One region of the Bradyrhizobium sp. P3_C3 genome, then DNA from elsewhere that is predicted to be linked to it. Evidence: riboswitches for the same ligand, from Rfam matches in the RefSeq annotation. Region 1 holds a riboswitch; each other region holds the start of a gene.
What was found. Region 1 has a riboswitch for cobalamin ahead of AC1DW2_RS08125 (TonB-dependent receptor). Riboswitches for the same ligand answer to the same signal wherever they lie in the genome.
Positions count from the first base shown of each region.

Region 1 (6,543 bases):
ACTGTCGCGTGACAACTCCTGCCACGGCGCGGGCGAGGTGATCCGCGACTACCACTTGAACGAAGCCGCGACCTCGTAGCTGCGCGGCGCGCCCAGGATGATCTGGTCGGTGTAACCCGGATCGCCCCAGGCCGCGTAGAGCTTGTTGGTTAGGTTCCTCACGCGAAAGCTGATCCGGGTCTGGTCGACGCCCGGGAAATAGGCTTTTGGAATATCGACGAACGCGAACGCGTCGAAGATCGTGTAGGCGTCCATCGTGACCAGATTGTCCTGGAAGTTGAAGCGGTCGCCGACGTGACGGACGAGGCCGCCGATCTCCACCGGCAGCTTCGTGTCGAAGCGATAGGAGGCGCCGGCGTTGGCGATGAAGTTCGGAACGTTGGGCGGCGTCTTGCCCGAATAGGACTGGAAGTCGCCATTGCCGTCGACATAGGTGAAGTCGATGAAGCGCGACTGCACGAAGGCGACGTTGCCCCACAGTTTCAGGCCTGCGACCGGATTGACCGCGGCGGCGATCTCGACGCCCTTGGAGGCCATCTTGCCGGCGACGTTGAAGAGGATGCCGCTTTCGGGGACGTAGACGTTCTTGCGCTCGATGTCGAAGGCCGAGAACGTGGCCTCCGCGCGCTTGTCGGCCGACAGCAGCTTCACGCCGGTCTCGTAGGTTCGCGACGTCGTGAGCAGCAGCGGCGTCGTGGGCCTGAGGATGAAGATGTTCGCCACCGTCGGGTCGGCTGCCGTCGCGTACTGGCTGTAAAGCATCACGCCGGGCGCGATGTCCCAGGTGTAGCCGATGCGTCCGGTGACCGGATTGAACGTCTTCGAGAAAGGATAGCTGGCTTTCAGGAGGCCATTCTCGTCGAAGCGGGTCCGCGACAGCTCGATATTCTCAAAACGGATGCCGCCGATCAGCGCGAAGGTCGAGGTCAGCTTGAGCCGGTCCTCGAACGACAGCGAGGCGGTGTCGAGATGGGTGTAGATCTTCTCGTCGCTGCGCGGGCCGTAGAGGCCGCGGTCCGGATTGAGGAGGTCGACGTAGTCATTGAAGAACAGCGTGTCCTGCGAGACGTTGAACTGGTTGCTGCTCGCCGCCACGGTGGCGACGAAGCGATTGTCCATTCCGCCGAGATTGGAATTGACGGTGAGGTCGGTGATGTTGCCGTAGAGTCGCTGTGCGTGATCGAGCGCCAGGCGCTCGCGGTAGATGCTCTGCGCGCCTGCGAAATTGCCTACGGTCTGGTCAAACGACGAGATCTCGTTGTTGAACCAGTGCCGGTGGGCGTCATAGCCATAGACCTGGCTCTTCAGCGAGATGTTGTTGGTGATGTCCCATTGAAAGCCGCTGCGCAGCCAGAGCTCGTTGGCGCCGCTGTGATTGTCGAGCACGTTGTAGTTCGTGGTCAGCGTGCGCGCGTCGATGGTGACCGGGACCGGCGTGCCGCCGCCGAGGTAATAGTTGCTCCAGAGGCCGGAGACGACGCCATACGTCGGCACGATGCCCGGCGCGTTCGCCGGCACCAGCGGCGTCCCCCAGTAGAAGCGGTCGTTGTCCTGCCTGTATTCGGTCGCGCCCCAGATCCTCAGGTTCTCGTTGACGCGATAGTTCAGCTGGCCCGAGACGTTGCTGAGCTTCGAATAGGTGTCGTCGATAAAGCCCTTGTTGTTGAAATGGCTGATGTCGAAGCGGTAGTCGAGGCCGTTGATCAGCGTGCTGCCGCCCGATCCGTAACCGGCGCGATAGCCGTTGAAGGAATCGTAGGAGGTGAAGGCGTCGTTGACGATTGGTCCGGTGTGCGGCGCCTTGTTCACGTAGTTGATGGCGCCGCCGGTCGCACCGAGGCCCGCCACCAGCGAGTCCGGTCCCTTGATGATCTCGACCTGCTGGAGGCCAGCCACGTCCATGGGACGGCCGGTCATGGTCGACGGCCCGATCGGGATGCCGTTGTAGAGCGTGGAGATCTGGTCGCCGGAAAAGCCACGCATCGAGAAGATGGCGGGCGCGCCGGGCGCATCGCCGCCGGTGACGCCGACTGCAGCCTTGGCGACGTCGGTCGTGGTCCGGATGCCCAGGTCCTGCATCGTCCGCTGACTGATGACCTCGACGGTCGCCGGCATCTCGCGCGCCGTGATGCCGAGCCGGGAGCCGACGTCGGTGACGGCTGCCGTGTTGAGCGGCGTCTGCACCGGGCCGCTCGGAGCTTGCGCGGCCGGAACGGCGACAGCAGGGGCGCCACGATTGCGTCCCGCGGCGCGCCGGGCCGCGCGCTGCTTCTGAGTGCCCGGGCTGACGGCAGGAGCCTGTCGCGGCGCAGGCGGCGACACGATCACCGGACCGACCTCCCGGGAGCGGTTGTCCTGCGTCGCGCTTTGCGCGAGCGCCGCGGACGACAAGGACACCGACGAGAGCAGAGTAATCAGGAAAGCACGCGATAACGCTGGCCTTGCGCCAGCACGGAAATGAAGATTTTGCACGACAACGCTCTGCGGCGACGCAAACAAACCGTCACCGCGGTTGCCTTAGTCATCCACCTTCGCCCCAGGCGGCGGATGCACCGGCTACTTGTCCGACATCAGGGCACCCCGCCCAATGCGTTCGCGCGTGACCATGGCTGGTAGCAGGTTTCCTGGCTCGCGGGTCATCGCCTTCGACCACCTTCCCAGAGGCCCAAGCGGGGCTCCAGTGGTTCGTTTGGTCGTCGGCTATCCGCCTACAGTTGCGGGGGCAGCCGCGGAATTGCCCACTGAGGTGGACGCACCGCATTCCCTTGAAGAGTCCTTGCGGACACTACCGATCACGAAACTGGCATCAGGGGATGAGCGCGTCAACATCCGCGCGGGCTGTTCGACGGGCCGGTCGGTCGATGGTGGCCTTGTGTTGCTGTTTTGCACGATAGTCCTAGGGCTGCGTCGAAACGTCCAACCCGGCCTCCGTGCGAGCCTGGGTAACGGACGCTTGACCACGATCAATGACTGCCTTTGGTGTCCGAATATGCTACTGAGGCCGAGTTCCGGCCCGACAAGGTAAGTCGATATTGATGCAGTTCGTCCGTACCATCCTGGCAGTCGCCATCGCCATATCCCTGGCGATGCTGCCGGTTGGCGTGTCCGCGGCGAACCTCGCAATGTCGTCGGATGGCATGCAGACGGCCATGCACATGAGCGGCGACGCCGACATGTCGATGGACGATTGTTGTCCCGACATGAAGGGAACGGGCTCCCATAGCGGCGGCTACAAGTGCGGGATGGGCTTCTGCTGCGTTGGCGGGATCATCGCGCTTGGTGATGTCAGGCCCATGGCGTTCGAACGTCTCGCCGTCATGGCCAGCACGATGGCTATTCCCCCGGATCAGGTCGTTTCCTTCCGCGGCGGCAGTCCTCCTTTCCGACCTCCTCGAATCTGATCTCGCAAAGCCCGAGACGCGAGCGGCGTGCCTGCTCGCGACGACGACTGACGTGCGCGCTTCACGCGCCACGGCGAAAGATCAATTCATGAGGACAGGACAATGCTTTCCAAAATCAGCACCGCGGCTCTCGCCGCCACCCTTTCGCTTGCCGCTTCCGCCGCGATGGCGGGCGCGGGCGACTACGCCTTCGAGCCCGTCACTCCGCAGATGAAGAAGGGCGAAGACGTCACGCTCGCCGTTCGCCTGACGAACAAGCAGACCGGCAAGCCGATACCGGACGCAGTCATCTTCAAAAGCCGCCTCGACATGGCCCCGGACGGGATGGCCGAGATGGAATCGGCGGTCGCGCCGCTGCCGTCCAGGGAGCCGGGTGTGTACGCCTTCAAGACGGACCTGCCGATGGCTGGACACTACCAGATGACGCTGTCCGTGAAGGTGCAGGGCGAACCGGAGACCGTCACCGGCAAGGTGATCGTCACGGTGGTCAAGTGAGCGTTCGGGCGCTGCCCGGCAGCGCCCGACATTCCCCTTTTTCCTTCACACGGACGCGCGCTCCCGGGCGCGCGGAAACACCATATGAAAACGCTGCGTCTCCTGACGGCACTTGCGCTGGGCGGCGGCCTGGTCCTGGCCGGCTACTACTGGCATTCGAACGGTGCGGGCTGGCTCGCTGAGGCCGACATATCATCGGCTGCGGCTGCCGCGGAGCGAACGCCGCTCTACTACCGCGATCCAAGCGGTGCGCCGCTCTGGTCTGCTGGTCCGAAGAAGGACGACCGCGGGCGGGACTATCTGCCGGTCTACGACGACGACGGAGCGGCCGTCGCGCCGGCGCCCCCGAAGGCGCAGGCGGCGTCGCCGCGAAAGATCCTCTACTACCGCAATCCCATGGGGCTGCCCGATACATCGACCGTCCCAAAGAAGGATCCGATGGGGATGGACTATGTCGCCGTTTACGAAGGCGACGATACCGACGACGGCACAGTGAAGCTGTCGCCCGGCAAGATCCAGCGCGCGGGCGTGAAGTCCGAGCCCGTCGCGCGGCGCTCGATCCGGGTCTCGGTGAAGGCGCCCGGCACGATCCAGCTCGATGAACGCCGCGTGTCGGTGATCGCGATGCGCGCCGAAAGCTTCGTGCAGAAGGTCGCCGACGTGACCACTGGCACGCGCGTGAAGGCCGGCCAGCCGCTGATGGAAATCTACAGTTCGGCGGTGGCGTCCGCGGCGGCGGAATATCTCGCGACGATCACCTCCAAGACGGTCGGCGGTGTCGAGATGTACGGCCGCGGCTCGCGACAGCGGCTGGTCAATCTCGACGTTCCCGAGTCCGTCATTGCGGAGATGGACAAGACGCACACCGCGCCCGTCGCCATACGCTGGTCTGCACCGCGCGACGGGGTCGTGCTCGAACGCAATGCGATCGAAGGGATGCGGGCCAATCCCGGCGACGTTCTGTTCCGGATCGCGGACACCTCGGTGGTCTGGGCGCTGGTCGACGTGGCCGAGCGCGATCTCGGCAACATCGCGGTGGGGCAGTCAGTCGCGGTGCGCGCGCGCAGTTTCCCCGGCCGGACCTTCACCGGGACAATCGCCGTCGTCTATCCGCAGGTGAACCGCGACACGCGCACCGTTCGCATCAGGATCGAGCTCGCCAATCCGGACGCGGTGCTGCTGCCCGACATGTACGTCGATGCCGACATCGACACGGCCGATGCCGCGCCCGTCCTGGCGATACAGGACAGCGCGGTGCTCGACACCGGCAGCCGGCAGGCCGTGCTCGTCGACAAGGGGGAAGGGCGTTTCGAGCCGCGGGAAGTCAAGCTCGGCCGTCGCGGCGGCGGCTATGTCGAGGTGCGCCAGGGTCTCGCGGACGGCGAGGCGGTGGTGACCTCCGCCAACTTCCTTATCGATGCGGAAAGCAACCTGAAGGCGGCGCTGAAGGGGTTTGGCGAGGCGGCATCCCAGGCCACCGACGCCGGCCCTGGCGATGCAACGGGAGATCACAAATGATCGCCCGCATCATCGCCTGGTCGGCGCGCAATCTGCTGCTCGTGCTGTTCGGGACCGGCTTCGCGGCTGCCGCCGGCCTCTATGCCCTGGTTCACCTTCCGCTGGATGCGATCCCGGACCTCTCGGATACGCAGGTCATCGTCTACACCGAGTATCCCGGCCAGGCGCCGCAGGTGATCGAGGATCAGGTCACCTATCCGCTGACGACGGCGATGCTCACCGTGCCGAAATCGAAGGTCGTACGCGGCTTCTCGTTCTTTGGCGTCTCCTTCGTCTATGTGATCTTCGAGGACGGCACCGACATCTATTGGGCGCGGTCGCGCGTCATGGAATTCCTGAACGGCGCGGCGTCCAGGCTTCCCGCCGGCGTGACCCCGACCATCGGGCCTGACGCCACCGGTGTCGGCTGGGTCTACCAATACGCCGTCATATCGAAGGAATTGAACCTTGCGGACACGCGCACGATCCAGGACTGGAATCTGAAGTTCGCGCTGGCCAAGGCCGAAGGCGTCGCCGAGGTCGCCAGCGTCGGCGGCTTCGTCAAGCAGTACAACGTGGTCCTCGACCCGCAGCGGATGCGCGACCGCGGCATCAGCATGCAAAAAATACGTGAGGCGATCCGCGCCAGCAACGCCGACGTCGGCGGCCGCACCGTCGAGCTCTCCGAGTTCGAATACGTCATCCGCGGCAAGGGCTACATCAAGAGCATCAACGATCTCGGCAACATCGTGCTGAAGACGAGCAACGGCACCCCGGTGCTCCTGCGGGACGTCGCCAACGTCGAGCTCGGGCCCGACGAGCGGCGCGGCATCGCCGAATTGAACGGCGAGGGCGAGGTCGCAAGCGGCATCGTGCTGCAGCGGTTCGGCGTCAACGCCCTCGACGTCATCGAAAACGTCAAGAAGCGCTTCAGGGAGATCGCGAGCAGCCTGCCGAAATCGGTCGAGATCGTGCCGGTCTACGACCGGTCGAACCTGATCTACGCGGCCATCGATACCCTCAAGCATACCCTGTTCGAGGAGAGCATCGTCGTCGGGCTCGTCTGCATCGTGTTCCTTCTGCATGTCCGCAGCGCACTCGTCGCGATCCTGATGTTGCCGGTCGGCGTGTTGATGGCGTTTGGCGCCAT
Region 1 is NZ_JBFUGY010000005.1:119,464-126,006, reverse strand. Features, by position in the region: gene AC1DW2_RS08125 (TonB-dependent receptor) at 49-2,397, opposite strand; cobalamin riboswitch at 2,598-2,805, opposite strand; gene AC1DW2_RS08120 (hypothetical protein) at 3,036-3,401, shown strand; gene AC1DW2_RS08115 (FixH family protein) at 3,504-3,896, shown strand; gene AC1DW2_RS08110 (efflux RND transporter periplasmic adaptor subunit) at 3,981-5,414, shown strand; gene AC1DW2_RS08105 (efflux RND transporter permease subunit) at 5,411-6,543, shown strand, end outside.

Region 2 (6,543 bases), on a different contig from region 1:
CGGTGACGCTGGAGACGGAAGCGCTGCTCGGCGAACTGCACCAGCGCCACGGCGGTGAACTGATGCGGGTCGAGATTGCCCATGCCGCGCCGCTCGGCCGCTACCGGTCCTGGGAAGCGTCGCGGCCCGTGGTGCAATGGAGTGCGGTTCGATGAAAGTCGCCGGACTCGGATTCAAAAAGGATGTCACGCTGGCTTCGCTGCGCGAGGCGCTGCTTGCGGCCGGTGGTTTCGAAGGCCTCGCAGCGGTCGCGACTGTCAGCGACAAGGCCGACGCTGAAGCGCTAAAGCAGCTCGCGTGCGAATGCGGTGTGCCGATCAAGGCAGTCTCGGCTGAAGCGTTGGCCAACATCCACACGCCGACGCAGTCAAAACTCGTCGCGGAAAAGTTCGGCACGGGCTCGGTCGCTGAAGCCGCGGCGCTCGTTGCCGCTGGTCCTCGCGCGCGATTGATTGCGACGCGGGCGGTCTCGCGGGATCGCACCGCGACCGCCGCGATCGCGGAAGGAGACGGCGCATGACGGTGCACTTCATCGGTGCCGGGCCAGGCGCTCCGGATTTGCTGACGTTGCGCGGACGCGACCTCATTGCGGCCTGTCCGGTCTGCCTCTATGCGGGCTCGCTGGTGCCCGAGGGCGTGCTGGCGCATTGCCCGCCCGGTGCGCGCATCGTCAACACCGCGCCGCTGTCGCTCGACGAGATCATCGCGGAGATCGCGGCCGCGCATGCCGACGGCAAGGACGTTGCCCGCCTGCATTCCGGCGATCTCTCGATCTGGTCGGCGATGGGGGAGCAGCTGCGACGTCTGCGCACGCTCGGCATTCCCTACACGGTCACGCCGGGTGTTCCGTCGTTTTCGGCTGCAGCAGCCGCGCTGGAGACCGAGCTGACGCTGCCCGGTCTTGCCCAGTCAGTCGTGCTGACGCGCACGCCGGGCCGTGCCAGCGCAATGCCTGAGGGCGAACAGCTCGCGGCGTTTGCCGCCACCGGTGCGGTGCTCGCGATCCATCTGTCGATCCATCTGCTCGGCAAGGTCGTCGCCGAGCTGACGCCGCATTACGGCGCGGACTGCCCGGTCGCGATCGTCTGGCGCGCGAGCTGGCCGGATCAGCGCATCGTTCGCGCCACGCTGGCGACGCTCGATGCGGCCGTCGGCACCGAGATGGAACGCACCGCGCTCATTTTGGTTGGCAAGACGCTCGGCGCTGCGGATTTTGACGAGAGCCGCCTCTATGCCGTCGACTACGACCGCCGCTATCGGCCGGTCGGTGCCGAACCGCGCTTTCCGGAGGCATCGTGATGCCGGCAGGGCTCGTCATCTCTGCGCCGGCCTCCGGCGTCGGCAAGACCACGCTGACGCTGGCGCTGGCGCGCGCCTGGCGCAATCGGGGATTGAACGTGCAGTGTTTCAAGAGCGGACCCGACTATATCGATCCCGCCTTCCATGCCGCTGCGACGGGGCGCGCTTCCGTCAACGTCGATAGCTGGGCAATGGATCGCGAGACGATTGCTCATCTCGTCGGTCGCGGCACTGATGCCGATGTCGTGCTCGCGGAGGGCTCGATGGGCCTGTTCGACGGCGTCGCCGCGCGCGGCGTCTCCGGCACCGGCGCCACCGCCGACATTGCGGAGATGCTGGGCTGGCCGGTGCTGCTGGTGATCGATCCCTCCGGACAGGCGCAGACGGCGGCGGCGATCGCCGCAGGCCTTCGTGACTATCGCGCGGGTGTGCAGCTTGCCGGCGTGGTGCTCAATCGCGTCGCCAGCCCGCGGCATGAAGATCTCGTGCGGCGTGCACTCAACGACGCCGGCATCGCCGTGTTCGGCGCGCTGCCGCGCCATGCCGAGATCAGCCTGCCGAAACGGCATCTCGGCCTGGTGCAGGCCGAGGAGCAGGCCGAGATCGGCAAGCTGATCGACGAAGCCGCGCGCTTCGTCGCCGAACACGTCGATCTCGATGCGGTGCTGCGATCGGCAGCAGGCTGGTCGCCGCAGCCGGCGGCAAGCGGCATCAATGTGACGCCGCCCGGGCAGCGCATTGCGTTGGCCCGCGATGCCGCGTTCTCCTTCATCTATCCGCACATGCTGGAAGCCTGGCGCGCGGCTGGCGCCGAGATCTCGACATTCTCGCCGCTTGCCGATGAAGCGCCTGACGCGAGCGCCGATGTCTGCTGGCTGCCCGGCGGCTATCCCGAACTCCATGCCGGCACGATCGCGGCCAATGCCCGCTTTCGCAGCGGCTTGCGCGCGTTCGCTGACACACGGCCGGTGCACGGCGAATGCGGAGGCTATATGGTGCTGGGAACCGCTCTGACCGACGCCGACGGCAATCGTCATGAGATGACGGGCCTGCTCGGACTGGAGACGAGCTTTGCCAAGCGCCGCATGCATCTCGGCTATCGTCTCGCTGCGCTCGCCGCGCCGATGCCGGGCCATCAGGCCGGCGCGCGCCTGCGCGGTCATGAGTTCCACTATTCGACGATTATCGCGCAGCCGGATACGCCGCTGGCGGTCGTGCACGATGCAACAGGCGCGGTCATCGCCGAGACCGGCTCGCGCCGCGGTCATGCCACCGGCACGTTCTTCCATCTGATCGCGGAGGATCGGTGAGCGGTTTTGTCACTTTCATTTCGGCCGGCCCCGGCGACCCCGAGCTCCTCACGCTCAAAGGCGCGGCGCGGCTGCGCGATGCCGACGTCGTGCTCTATGACGACCTCGCCTCGGGCGCGATCCTCGATCTGGCCCGGCCCGGCGCCAATCTCGTCGCGGTCGGGAAGCGAGCAGGGCGGCCCTCGACCAAGCAGCACCACGTCAACCGCCTGCTGGTCGACTATGCCGCGGCCGGTGTCCGTGTGGTGCGGCTGAAATCGGGCGATGCCGGTATCTTTGGCCGGCTCGAGGAGGAGCTGGAGGCGCTGCGCGAAGCCGGCATCGGCTACGAGATCATTCCCGGAATCACCTCGGCCTGTGTCGCCGCCGCGCAAGCCGGCATTCCCCTGACCCGGCGCCACACCTCGCGCCGGGTGCAGTTCGTGACCGGGGCCGATGTCACCGGCGAGCTGCCGCAGAATTTGAACTGGGCGGCGCTGGCGGATCCCGAAGCGACCACCGTCGTCTATATGGGCCGGCGTACCTTCCCGGCGCTTGTCGCAAAATTGATCGAGCACGGCCTCGCCCCTGATAGCCCGGCGCTGTTCGCCGAATCCCTCGGTCGTCCCGACGAACGGCTGGTCCGCACCACCATTGCCGAGCTGGCCGAGCAGCTTTCGCGGGGCGGCGCTGCCTCGACGGCCGCCGTGATCCTGTTCGGCGCGCTGGCGGGCGATTATCCGTCATGACCGTCCCGGCCGCCCTTCGCCCCTTGACGCCCGGCGGGCGAAGGGGGCACACAAGAGACGCATGGTGCTCGAGGCGGCGCAAACCGCCGGAGCATAATCGGGAATGGGGGTGGGCGGACAGTTGCGCCGCCCAAAACCCCAGCCGCCCCCGCGACTGTAAGCGGTGAGGGACTCCGATCAGCCACTGGGCCGCAAGGCCCGGGAAGGCCGGAGAACCCCAGTGAACCGCGAGCCAGGAGACCGGCCGTGCATGTCTTGTGGCCAAGGCCGTCGGGTGTGACGGCAGGAAGGAACTGAACCATGCATATCGAACCCGGAGTCGTATCGGGCGCCAAGCTCGTGTTGAGTTACGCAACCGGCATCGCCGTCGGCGGCGTTGCGCTGAAGCTCGCGGTCGAGACCGTGCGCGAGCAGGGCATCACGTCGTTCGCGGCGCGGACGCTCGCCACCACAGGCCTCGTGTTCGTCTTCTTCGAGATCCTGCCGCACTTCCCGGTCGGCGTCTCCGAGGTGCACTTCATCCTTGGCTCGACCCTGTTCCTGCTGTTTGGGGCGGCGCCCGCGGCCTTCGGCCTTGCGTTCGGACTGTTGTTCCAGGGCATCTTCTTCGAGCCGCCCGATCTGCCGCAGTTCGGCATGAACGTCACCACGCTGCTGGTGCCGCTGTTCGGGATCCAGGCGATCGCCGCGCGGATCATTGCCCGCAACACCGCCTATGTCGATCTCAGGTATCGCCAGGCGCTGGCGCTTTCGACCACGTATCAGGCCGGCGTCATCGCCTGGGTCGCGTTCTGGGCGCTCTATGGCTCGGGCTTCGGTGCGACCAACCTCGTCAACATCGCGACCTTTGCGGCCTCCTACGCGCTCGTCATCGTGATCGAGCCGCTCGCCGATCTCGGTGTGCTGGCGCTGGCGAAGTCGCTGCGCGGCGTCACCGCGCCCGGCCTCGTCACGCCGCGCCTGCACAACGCGGCTTAAGAGACAAGGGGCGGCCGTCATGGCCGCCCCTGCACGCGCGATGCTCACGCTCTCCCTGATAGGCATCGGTTGCGGCGATCCCGAGCAGCTCACGCGCGCCGCCGTTCAAGCCATCAACGCGGCCGATCTCATCCTGATCCCGCGCAAGGGGAGGGCGAAGTCCGATCTCGCGGATCTCAGGCGGACGATCTGCGCGGATGTGCTCACCAATCCAACGACGCGCATTGCCGAGTTCGACCTTCCCGTGCGCGATGCCGGTGAAGCGGATTATCACAAGGGCGTCGACGATTGGCACGATGCCGTGGCCGCGGCCTGGTCGCAGACGATCGCGAGCCAGCTCGGTGATGATGGCAAGGTCGCGCTGCTGATCTGGGGCGATCCCTCACTGTACGATTCCTCGCTGCGCATTGCGCGGCGGCTCGATCCCTTGCCTGATATCGACGTCGTGCCCGGCATCACTTCGATCCAGGCGCTGTGCGCGGCGCATGCGCTGCCGCTCAACGACATCGGCGAGCCTTTCCTGGTCACGACGGGACGCCGCTTGCGCGAAGGCGGCTGGCCGCAGGGCGTCGACACCGTGGTGGTGATGCTCGACGGCGGCACCGCGTTCCAGTCGCTCGATCCAGCCGGGCTGCACATCTGGTGGGGCGCCTATCTCGGCATGCCCGATCAGATCGTCATGTCGGGCGTTCTGGCCGAGATCGGCCCGCACATCGTCGCCGCGCGACAGGATGCGCGCGAGCGGCAAGGCTGGATCATGGACAGCTACATTCTCAAGCGCAGGCCGTAAGCGAGGCAGCATGCTCCCCGATTGGGTCACCCGGAAATGCCCAGATGTCTCCGCTGTCCATCGCGAGGTGGCGCTCGCGCGGCAGGCGCAACTCACAAAACCGGCCGGCGCGCTCGGCCGGCTGGAGCAGCTTGCGGTCGAGCTTGCGGGCCTGCAAGCGACCGAGCAGCCGCGCGCCGCGCGGGTGCCGATCATCGTCTTCGCCGGCGATCACGGCATCGTCGCGCAGGGCGTGTCGGCCTATCCGCAAGGAGTGACCATCGCGATGATGGCGAATTTTGCCTCGGGCGGTGCCGCGATCTCGGTGCTGGCGCGTGAGCTTGGCTCAAACCTTGAGGTCGTCGACGCCGGTACGCTGGCGCAGGAGGAGATGGCCGGAATCGTCACCGACAAGCCGCGCCGGGGCACGCGCGACTTCAGCGTGGAAGCCGCGCTCACCCCCACGGAGCTGGCATTCGCCTTCGAAGCCGGTCAGCGCGCAGTCGCGCGCGCGGCAGCCGGCAGGCCCGATCTTCTGATCTTCGGCGAGATGGGCATCGGCAATACCACGACGTCGGCCGCGATTGCGGCGAGCCTGCTCGGCATCAGTGCCGAGGAGATCGCGGGCAGCGGTACCGGCGTCGACGCGGCCGGCCGCGCGCACAAGGCGGGTGTGATCGATGCGGCGATTGCGCATCACGGCATTGCGGGCGCTTCGCCGGAAAAAATCCTGTGCGCCGTCGGCGGCCTCGAAATCGCGGCGATTTGCGGCGCCATCATTGCGGCTGCGCAAGCCCGCATTCCCGTGTTGATCGATGGCTTCATCGTATCGGTGGCGGCGCTGGCGGCGGTGCGGCTGAACCCGTCGTGCCAGCCATTCCTGCTGCCGTCGCATCAATCGGCGGAGCAGGGGCATCGGCTGGTGCTGCGTGCGCTGAACGTGCAGCCGTTGATCAGCCTCGATCTCAGGCTCGGCGAAGGATCGGGTGCGGCCATCGCGCTGCCGCTGGTGCGGCTCGCGTGCAGCCTTCACAACGGCATGGCGACCTTCGCGCAGGCCAATGTACCGGATCGCCCGGCCTGACCCGGCTCAAGCCGCGCGCTGATTGACCGCGACGACGCGCCAGCCGGTGGCGAGCCGGTCGATCCGGGTCAGTGAAAACGGATCGATCACGAAGCGCAGGGCCGCTTGTGGTGTCAGGTCCAGCGCAATGCAGAGTGCGGCGCGGATGGTGCCGGAATGGACGACGAGCGTTGCTGAGCCGGCGCCGATTTGCGCGAGACCCAGCCGCACACGCGCGACCTGATCCTCAAAGCTTTCGCCGCCCGGCGGCCGCGCGTGCGCCGGATCGCTCCAGAACTGCGCATAGGCCTCGCCGCCGGTCGCGGCGAGCCCGTCATGCCGCCGGCCGGTCCAGTCGCCAAAATCCTGCTCGCCAAATTCGGGCACCAACGCGGG
Region 2 is NZ_JBFUGY010000006.1:147,244-153,786, reverse strand. Features, by position in the region: gene cbiT (precorrin-6Y C5,15-methyltransferase (decarboxylating) subunit CbiT) at 1-155, shown strand, start outside; gene AC1DW2_RS09525 (cobalamin biosynthesis protein) at 152-520, shown strand; gene cobM (precorrin-4 C(11)-methyltransferase) at 517-1,299, shown strand; gene AC1DW2_RS09515 (cobyrinate a,c-diamide synthase) at 1,299-2,609, shown strand; gene cobA (uroporphyrinogen-III C-methyltransferase) at 2,606-3,337, shown strand; cobalamin riboswitch at 3,383-3,600, shown strand; gene AC1DW2_RS09505 (energy-coupling factor ABC transporter permease) at 3,638-4,315, shown strand; gene cobF (precorrin-6A synthase (deacetylating)) at 4,356-5,105, shown strand; gene cobT (nicotinate-nucleotide--dimethylbenzimidazole phosphoribosyltransferase) at 5,116-6,168, shown strand; gene AC1DW2_RS09490 (histidine phosphatase family protein) at 6,175-6,543, opposite strand, start outside.
Region 2: linked by a shared signal. The riboswitch ahead of AC1DW2_RS09505 (energy-coupling factor ABC transporter permease) and the one ahead of AC1DW2_RS08125 (TonB-dependent receptor) in region 1 are both predicted to bind cobalamin.

Region 3 (6,543 bases), on a different contig from region 1:
ACGTTCCAGGTCAGTCGCTGCTTCAGCAACGTTTCGCCAAGTGCGGAGACCGGCACAACATCGAAGCCGGCCTCTGTCAGGTCAGACAGCAATGCCTCGACCGACGCAAGCGCATCGAGACCAACCGCATGCGCGATCTGATGTGGACGGCCCGGGTAGTTCGAGAGCACGAGCGCCACCCGCTTCTCGGCGACTGGCGTCTCCGCGAGGCGCCGCCAGGCCGCAACGCGCGCGGCGACGGCCTTCACGCGCTCCTCATCGGGCCGGTGCGCCAGATGCGAAAATTGCAGATCTGGGTCGCGCTCCGCGGCCGATTTGAAGCTCACCACGCCCGCGAACAGGCGGCCGTCGACCTCCGGCAGCACCACATGCATCGCGAGATCGCCGGGCGACAGGCCGCGCAGCGACTCTGCCCAGTCCTGGCGCCGCGCCGATGAGAGCGCGACCTGGAAGACGGGACACGATGCAGCATCGAACGGTGTCGTGCCGTCCTCGCCTATCGCCGAGAACGCCGTCGCGTTGACGATCGCGGCGGGAGGATTCGTCGCGAAATACGTCCGCAGCCAATCCGCAACGCCCGGAGCCTTCAGCGAGGTGACGAACACGCCGTGCGCGTCAAAGCCGCGCTCGCGCAGCGCCGCGATCAGGGCGTCGACCGGCCCGGTATCAGCGGCGGTGAGATAGGAACGATAGAAGGTCACGAGCGCGAGCGGCTTTCCCTCGCCTGTCATCGGCGCAGCAATGACGCCACGCGCGGGATCGTAAAAGCCCATCTCAGGCACGTTCATCTCGCCGACGACCGGGCCCGCGTAAAGGCCCGAGGCCAGCGCGAGCTGCGCAATCGCGGCCTGGGCTGCAACGGAACCGCCGGTGTCGCAGAGCACCTTGAGCCGGCGCAGCGTCGAAACCGGCAGGGTCGAGTAGGCATCGAGCCGCGTGTCGTCGCGGCCGTCGGCCGGCAGCACGGCCAGCACGATATTGCGGTCCTTCGCCAGCTGCTGCAGGGCCGCGAGCCCGTACGGCCAATAGGACTCACCGCCGATCAGGCGCACCAGGATGCCGCGCGCCTGCGACAGCGTGCGCTCGATATAGGTGTCGACCGACAACGGATGCCGCAGCTCCGCGAGATTGGCGAGCCGCAGCGACGGCAGACTGTTACGGCCGCGCCGCCAGCCGGCCGCGAACGCGGCAAGGTCGGAATCCGAGTACGAGAGCACCACGAGATCGGCCGGGTCCTGGCCGATGTCCCTTGGCGTCGCGGTCTCCTCGAGACCGCGGCTCTCGCGGAAGACGACGTGCATCAGATACCAGATCCTGAAAGCCCAAGTCCGACCTTGATCGCGGCCTCGTCAATATCGCCGTGCTCGCCGATCACGACGAGCTTCGACTGCCTGAGAGCTGCGCCCCAAGGCTTGTCGAATTGGTGGCGCACGCGCTCGCCGACCGCTTGCAGCAACAGGCGCATCGGCTTGCCCGCGACCGCGATATAGCCTTTGACGCGCAGCACGTTTTGCTCGCGCGAAAGACGCTGCACCGACGCGACCAGCGCGTCGATGTCGCTGATTTCAGGAAGATCGATCACGACGGAGGCGAAATCGTCGTGCTCGTGATCCTCCTCGCCGTCGTGATGCGAGGGGCGCGCGGCGAGATCGTTCTCTGCGGCAGCGCCGAGGCCGAGGATGACACGCGCATCGATCACGCCATCGGTGACGGATAGCATCGGCACGCGGCGCGGCATCTCGGCGGTGATGGCGGCTTTGGCCGCTTCGATCCCTGCGGCGCCCGCAAGATCGGCCTTGGTCAGCAGCACGATATCGGCGCAGGCGATCTGGTCCTCGAACACTTCCGACAGCGGCGTCTCGTGATCGAGATTTTCGTCCGCCGCGCGCTGCGCTTCCACCGCAGCCGGGTCCGGCGCAAAACGGCCGGCGGCGACAGCCTCGGCATCGGCCAGCGCAATCACGCCATCGACCGTGATGCGCGAGCGGATCTCAGGCCAGTCGAACGCCTTCAGCAGCGGTTTTGGCAGCGCCAAGCCAGAAGTCTCGATCAGGATGTGATCGGGCCGCACCGTCCGCGCCAAGAGCTTTTCCATGGTTGGAATGAAATCGTCCGCAACGGTGCAGCAGATGCAGCCATTGGCGAGCTCGACGATGTTTTCCTCGGGGCAGTTCGCGTCGGCGCAGGATTTCAGGATCTCGCCGTCGACGCCCTCGCTGCCGAACTCGTTGACGAGCACCGCGAGCTTCTTGCCGTCGGGGTTTGCGAGCAGATGCTGGATCAGCGTCGTCTTGCCTGAGCCGAGAAAACCGGTGACCACCGTCACGGGGACTTTTGCGAGCGAGTTCATTCGGCGGCCTCCGGCAACACGGCAATGGGGGGAATGCGGGCAAGCGACTGCTTGCGGAAGATTTCGGGACGGCTGCGCCAGGGCACGAGGCCATCGGGCGCGGCGGCATAGGCCGCAGCACCCGCGACCACGTCGCTCGCATGGGCCTCTGACAGGCGGCCATAGACATAGGACCAGCGGCCGGGCGCGCTGAGCGCAACCGAGCAACCCTGGCTGCATGCCGACAGGCATTCAACGGGAACCACATTGACGCCCTCGGGCACGCCGGCATCGAGGATCGCGCCATGCAGGCGCTTGCCGGGCGTCGTCTCACCCTCGTCGAGCGTCTGGCCGGCACGGCAGGTAATACAGACGTGAAGTGTGACGGTCATCGCCTCTTCCAGGATAAACAGCGGGAGGCGAAGAGGCACACGGACCATTCCCCCGAAGGTCCGTTTCCCCGTCGCGGAACACCCCGTCCGCCGGTCCAAAACTCGTCCGCGCTGGCAGGTCTCCCGGCTTGCGGAGCAGGGCTTTTGGCCCTTCGATCCCCGCCTTCCCGATCCCCTGCGGGGGATCAGTGGCCTCGGGCATCTCTCCGGTCACGGTCGCGGGGGCGGCTGCAGTTTGGAGCCGAATCTTGTCGATTCGGACCCTATCGCATTCCCTCTTCGCCTGTCATAGGACAGGAACCAACGCCGGGCCACCATTTGCCCCCGGCCGCCTCTTGTCAAGCCGAAGGACCCTGTCAGATGACGCCTGAACCGGATACCCAAACGGCCGAGGAAACCGAAGCCCGCCACGCCGCGAAAATGGCGAAAATCAAGGTCGCCCGCGACAAGATCATGGCGACCAAGAGCGGCGAGAAGGGCCTCATCATCGTCCACACCGGCGCCGGCAAGGGCAAGTCCTCCTCCGCCTTCGGCATGATCGTCCGCTGTGTCGCCCATGGCTTCCCCTGCGCGGTCGTGCAGTTCATCAAGGGCGCCTGGGACACCGGCGAGCGGCGCCTGCTCACCGGCCATTTCGGCGAGCTCTGCCAGTTCCATGCGATGGGCGAAGGTTTCACCTGGGAGACGCAGGACCGCGCCCGCGACATCGCCGCAGCACAGGCCGGCTGGGCGAAGGCCAAGGAGCTGATATCAGATTCCAACCTGCGCATGGTCGTGCTCGACGAGATCAACATCGCGCTGCGCTACGACTATCTCGACATCGCCGAGGTCGTCGAATTCCTGAAAACGCACAAGCCGCCGATGACGCATGTCGTGCTCACCGGGCGCAACGCCAAGGACGAGCTGATCGAGATCGCCGATCTCGTTACCGAGATGACGCTGGTCAAGCACCCCTTCCGCTCCGGCATCAAGGCGCAAGCCGGCGTCGAGTTCTGAGCACGGCCCCAGGTTCTGAAAACACCATGGCGCGCGCATTGATGATCCAGGGGGCCGGCTCGGACGTGGGCAAGTCGCTCATCGTCGCCGGCCTCGCCCGCGCGTTCACGCGGCGCGGCGTGCGCGTGCTGCCCTTCAAGCCGCAGAACATGTCGAACAACGCGGCCGTGACCGTCGACGGCGGCGAGATCGGTCGCGCCCAGGCGCTGCAGGCGCTGGCCGCCGGCGTCGAGCCGCACACCGACATGAACCCGGTGCTGCTGAAGCCCGAAACCGATGTCGGCGCACAAATCATCGTGCAGGGAAAGCGGATCGCGACCGCGCGCGCGCGTGAATATGCGGCGATGAAACCGTCGCTGATGGGCGCGGTGCTGGAAAGCTTCGAGCGGCTGAAGGCGCGCGCCGATCTGGTGCTGGTCGAAGGCGCCGGCAGCCCGGCCGAGGTCAACCTGCGCAACGCCGACATCGCCAATATGGGCTTTGCGCGCAAGGCCGACGTGCCCGTCGTGCTGGTCGGCGACATCGACCGCGGCGGCGTCATCGCCCAGCTCGTCGGCATCAAGACGGTGATCGACCCCGACGATGCCGCGATGATCGAGGGTTTCGTCATCAACAAGTTCCGCGGCGACCCCTCGCTGTTCGACGACGGCTACAAGCTGATCGAAGCGAAGACCGCGTGGCGCGGCCTTGGCGTGCTGCCCTGGTTCGCGCGCGCCGGCGAGCTGCCGGCCGAGGACGCGCTGGGCCTGAGCGACGCGCGCAAGCCCGGCCAGTGCAAGATCGCCTGCCTCGTGCTGTCACGGATCGCCAATTTCGATGATCTCGATCCGCTGAAACTCGAGCCCGGCGTCGATCTCGTGATGGTGCGGCCGGGCGAAGCCATCCCCGGCGATATCAGGCTCGTCATCATCCCCGGCTCGAAATCCACCCGTGGCGATCTCGCCTTCCTGCGCGCGCAGGGCTGGGACATCGATCTGCTGGCGCATCACCGCCGGGGCGGCCATGTGCTCGGGCTCTGCGGCGGCTATCAGATGCTCGGACGCAGCGTCGCCGACCCCGACGGCATCGAAGGCCCCGCCGGCGACACGCCGGGTCTCGGACTTCTGGACGTCGCCACAATGATGAGCCCGCAGAAGACGCTGACGCGCGTCGCGGCCGTGCATGCCGCCACGGACCAGCCGATCGAGGCCTACGAAATCCACATCGGCCGCACCGATGGGCCGGATCGCGCCCGCCCGTTTGCGAAACTGAATGGGGAGCCGGAGGGCGCGATCTCCAGCGATGGGCGCGTGCAGGGCAGCTATTTGCACGGCCTGTTCACCTCGGATGATTTCCGCAAGGCGTATCTCGCAAAGCTCGACATTCCGGCAGGTGATGAGCCTTATCATGCGAGAGTCGAGAGCGCGCTCGACGCCCTCGCCGATCACATCGAACTGCATCTCGACGTCGGCGGCCTGCTGGCGCTAGCGCGCTAGCGCCTCGGCAAGGCGCGTCCATTCGGCTTCGCTGCCGGGAAGCCCGAGGCGCAGCCATGCCGGCTGTTTCGCGAATACGCGCGACCAGATTTGGCTACGCGCCAGTTTCTCCTGCGCAGCAAGCGCATCAGGCGTCTCGTAGAGACGAAACAGTGGTGCACCGCCGACGAGCCGCCAGCCTTCCGACTGCACGATGTCGTCGAGGCGGGCACAGTCGCGTGCGAGCCGCGCTGACGTCGCCTCGGCCCAGGCGTCGTCACGCAAGGCGCGGCAGCCGATCGCGATCGCCGCTCCCGACACCGGCCACGGACCTGACGCCGCCGCGAGCTTGGCGATGTCGGCCGCATGGCCGAGCGCAAACCCAAGCCGCAGGCCGGCGAGACCATAGAACTTTCCAAACGAGCGCAGGACCAGCAATCCCGGTCGATCCGCCTCGGATGCGAGCGACAGCTGCGGGGCAGCATCGGCAAAACTCTCGTCGATGACGAGACGGCCGACGCGCGGCAGCAGCGCCAGCAAATCCTGTGGCGCAAAACGCCGGCCATCGGGATTGTTGGGATTGACGACGACGGCGAGATCCGCGCCCGCCAGCGCGTCGAGCTCGCCGACCTCCTGGACTTCCCAGCCTGCAGCCGACAAGACCCCGGCATATTCATTGTAGGTCGGCGCAAGGATGCGCGCGCGGCCGGCTGGCGCGAGTTGCGGCAGCAATTGAATGGCGGCCTGCGCACCGCCCATCGCGACGATCGGCGCGCTTGTGCCGTAAGCGTGCTGCGCGGCCAGATGCAGGCTCTCGATCTCCGCGCGCGACGGCAGCGCGTTCCATGCACGCGCACTCACCTCGCCCACGGGATAAGGCAGCCGGTTGATCCCGGTCGACAGATCGATCCAGTCTTCCGCGCGTCCGCCAAAACGCTGCTGGGCCAGATCGAGATTTCCACCGTGCTCGCGCATGCCCCGTTCTTTCACGCGAGGGCCAGGATCGCAAGGAGGCCGGCGAGCAGCAGCATGGCGCGGCGGTAGATCGTCAACCCCTGGCTGATGTCCGCGGCAAGCGGATCGCGCGCGCCTTCGTTGAGCCAGGGCTCATCGGTCGCGCTGCCGTGATAGATGCGGGGGCCGCTGAGCCGCACACCAAGCGCCCCGGCCATGGCCGCCTCCGGCCAGCCGGCGTTGGGCGAACGGTGACGGCGGGCATCGCGCGTCATGCAGGACAGCGCCTCCGATCGCCGCGCTGCCAGCAGCACGAACAGAAAGCCGGTCAGGCGCGCCGGAATGAAGTTTGCGACATCGTCGATGCGCGCGGCGGCCCAGCCAAAAGCCTCGTGGCGTTCGCTGCGATGGCCGATCA
Region 3 is NZ_JBFUGY010000006.1:160,736-167,278, forward strand. Features, by position in the region: gene cobN (cobaltochelatase subunit CobN) at 1-1,301, opposite strand, end outside; gene cobW (cobalamin biosynthesis protein CobW) at 1,301-2,350, opposite strand; gene AC1DW2_RS09570 (DUF1636 family protein) at 2,347-2,721, opposite strand; cobalamin riboswitch at 2,818-3,041, opposite strand; gene cobO (cob(I)yrinic acid a,c-diamide adenosyltransferase) at 3,082-3,717, shown strand; gene AC1DW2_RS09580 (cobyric acid synthase) at 3,744-5,192, shown strand; gene cobD (threonine-phosphate decarboxylase CobD) at 5,181-6,146, opposite strand; gene cbiB (adenosylcobinamide-phosphate synthase CbiB) at 6,158-6,543, opposite strand, start outside.
Region 3: linked by a shared signal. The riboswitch ahead of AC1DW2_RS09570 (DUF1636 family protein) and the one ahead of AC1DW2_RS08125 (TonB-dependent receptor) in region 1 are both predicted to bind cobalamin.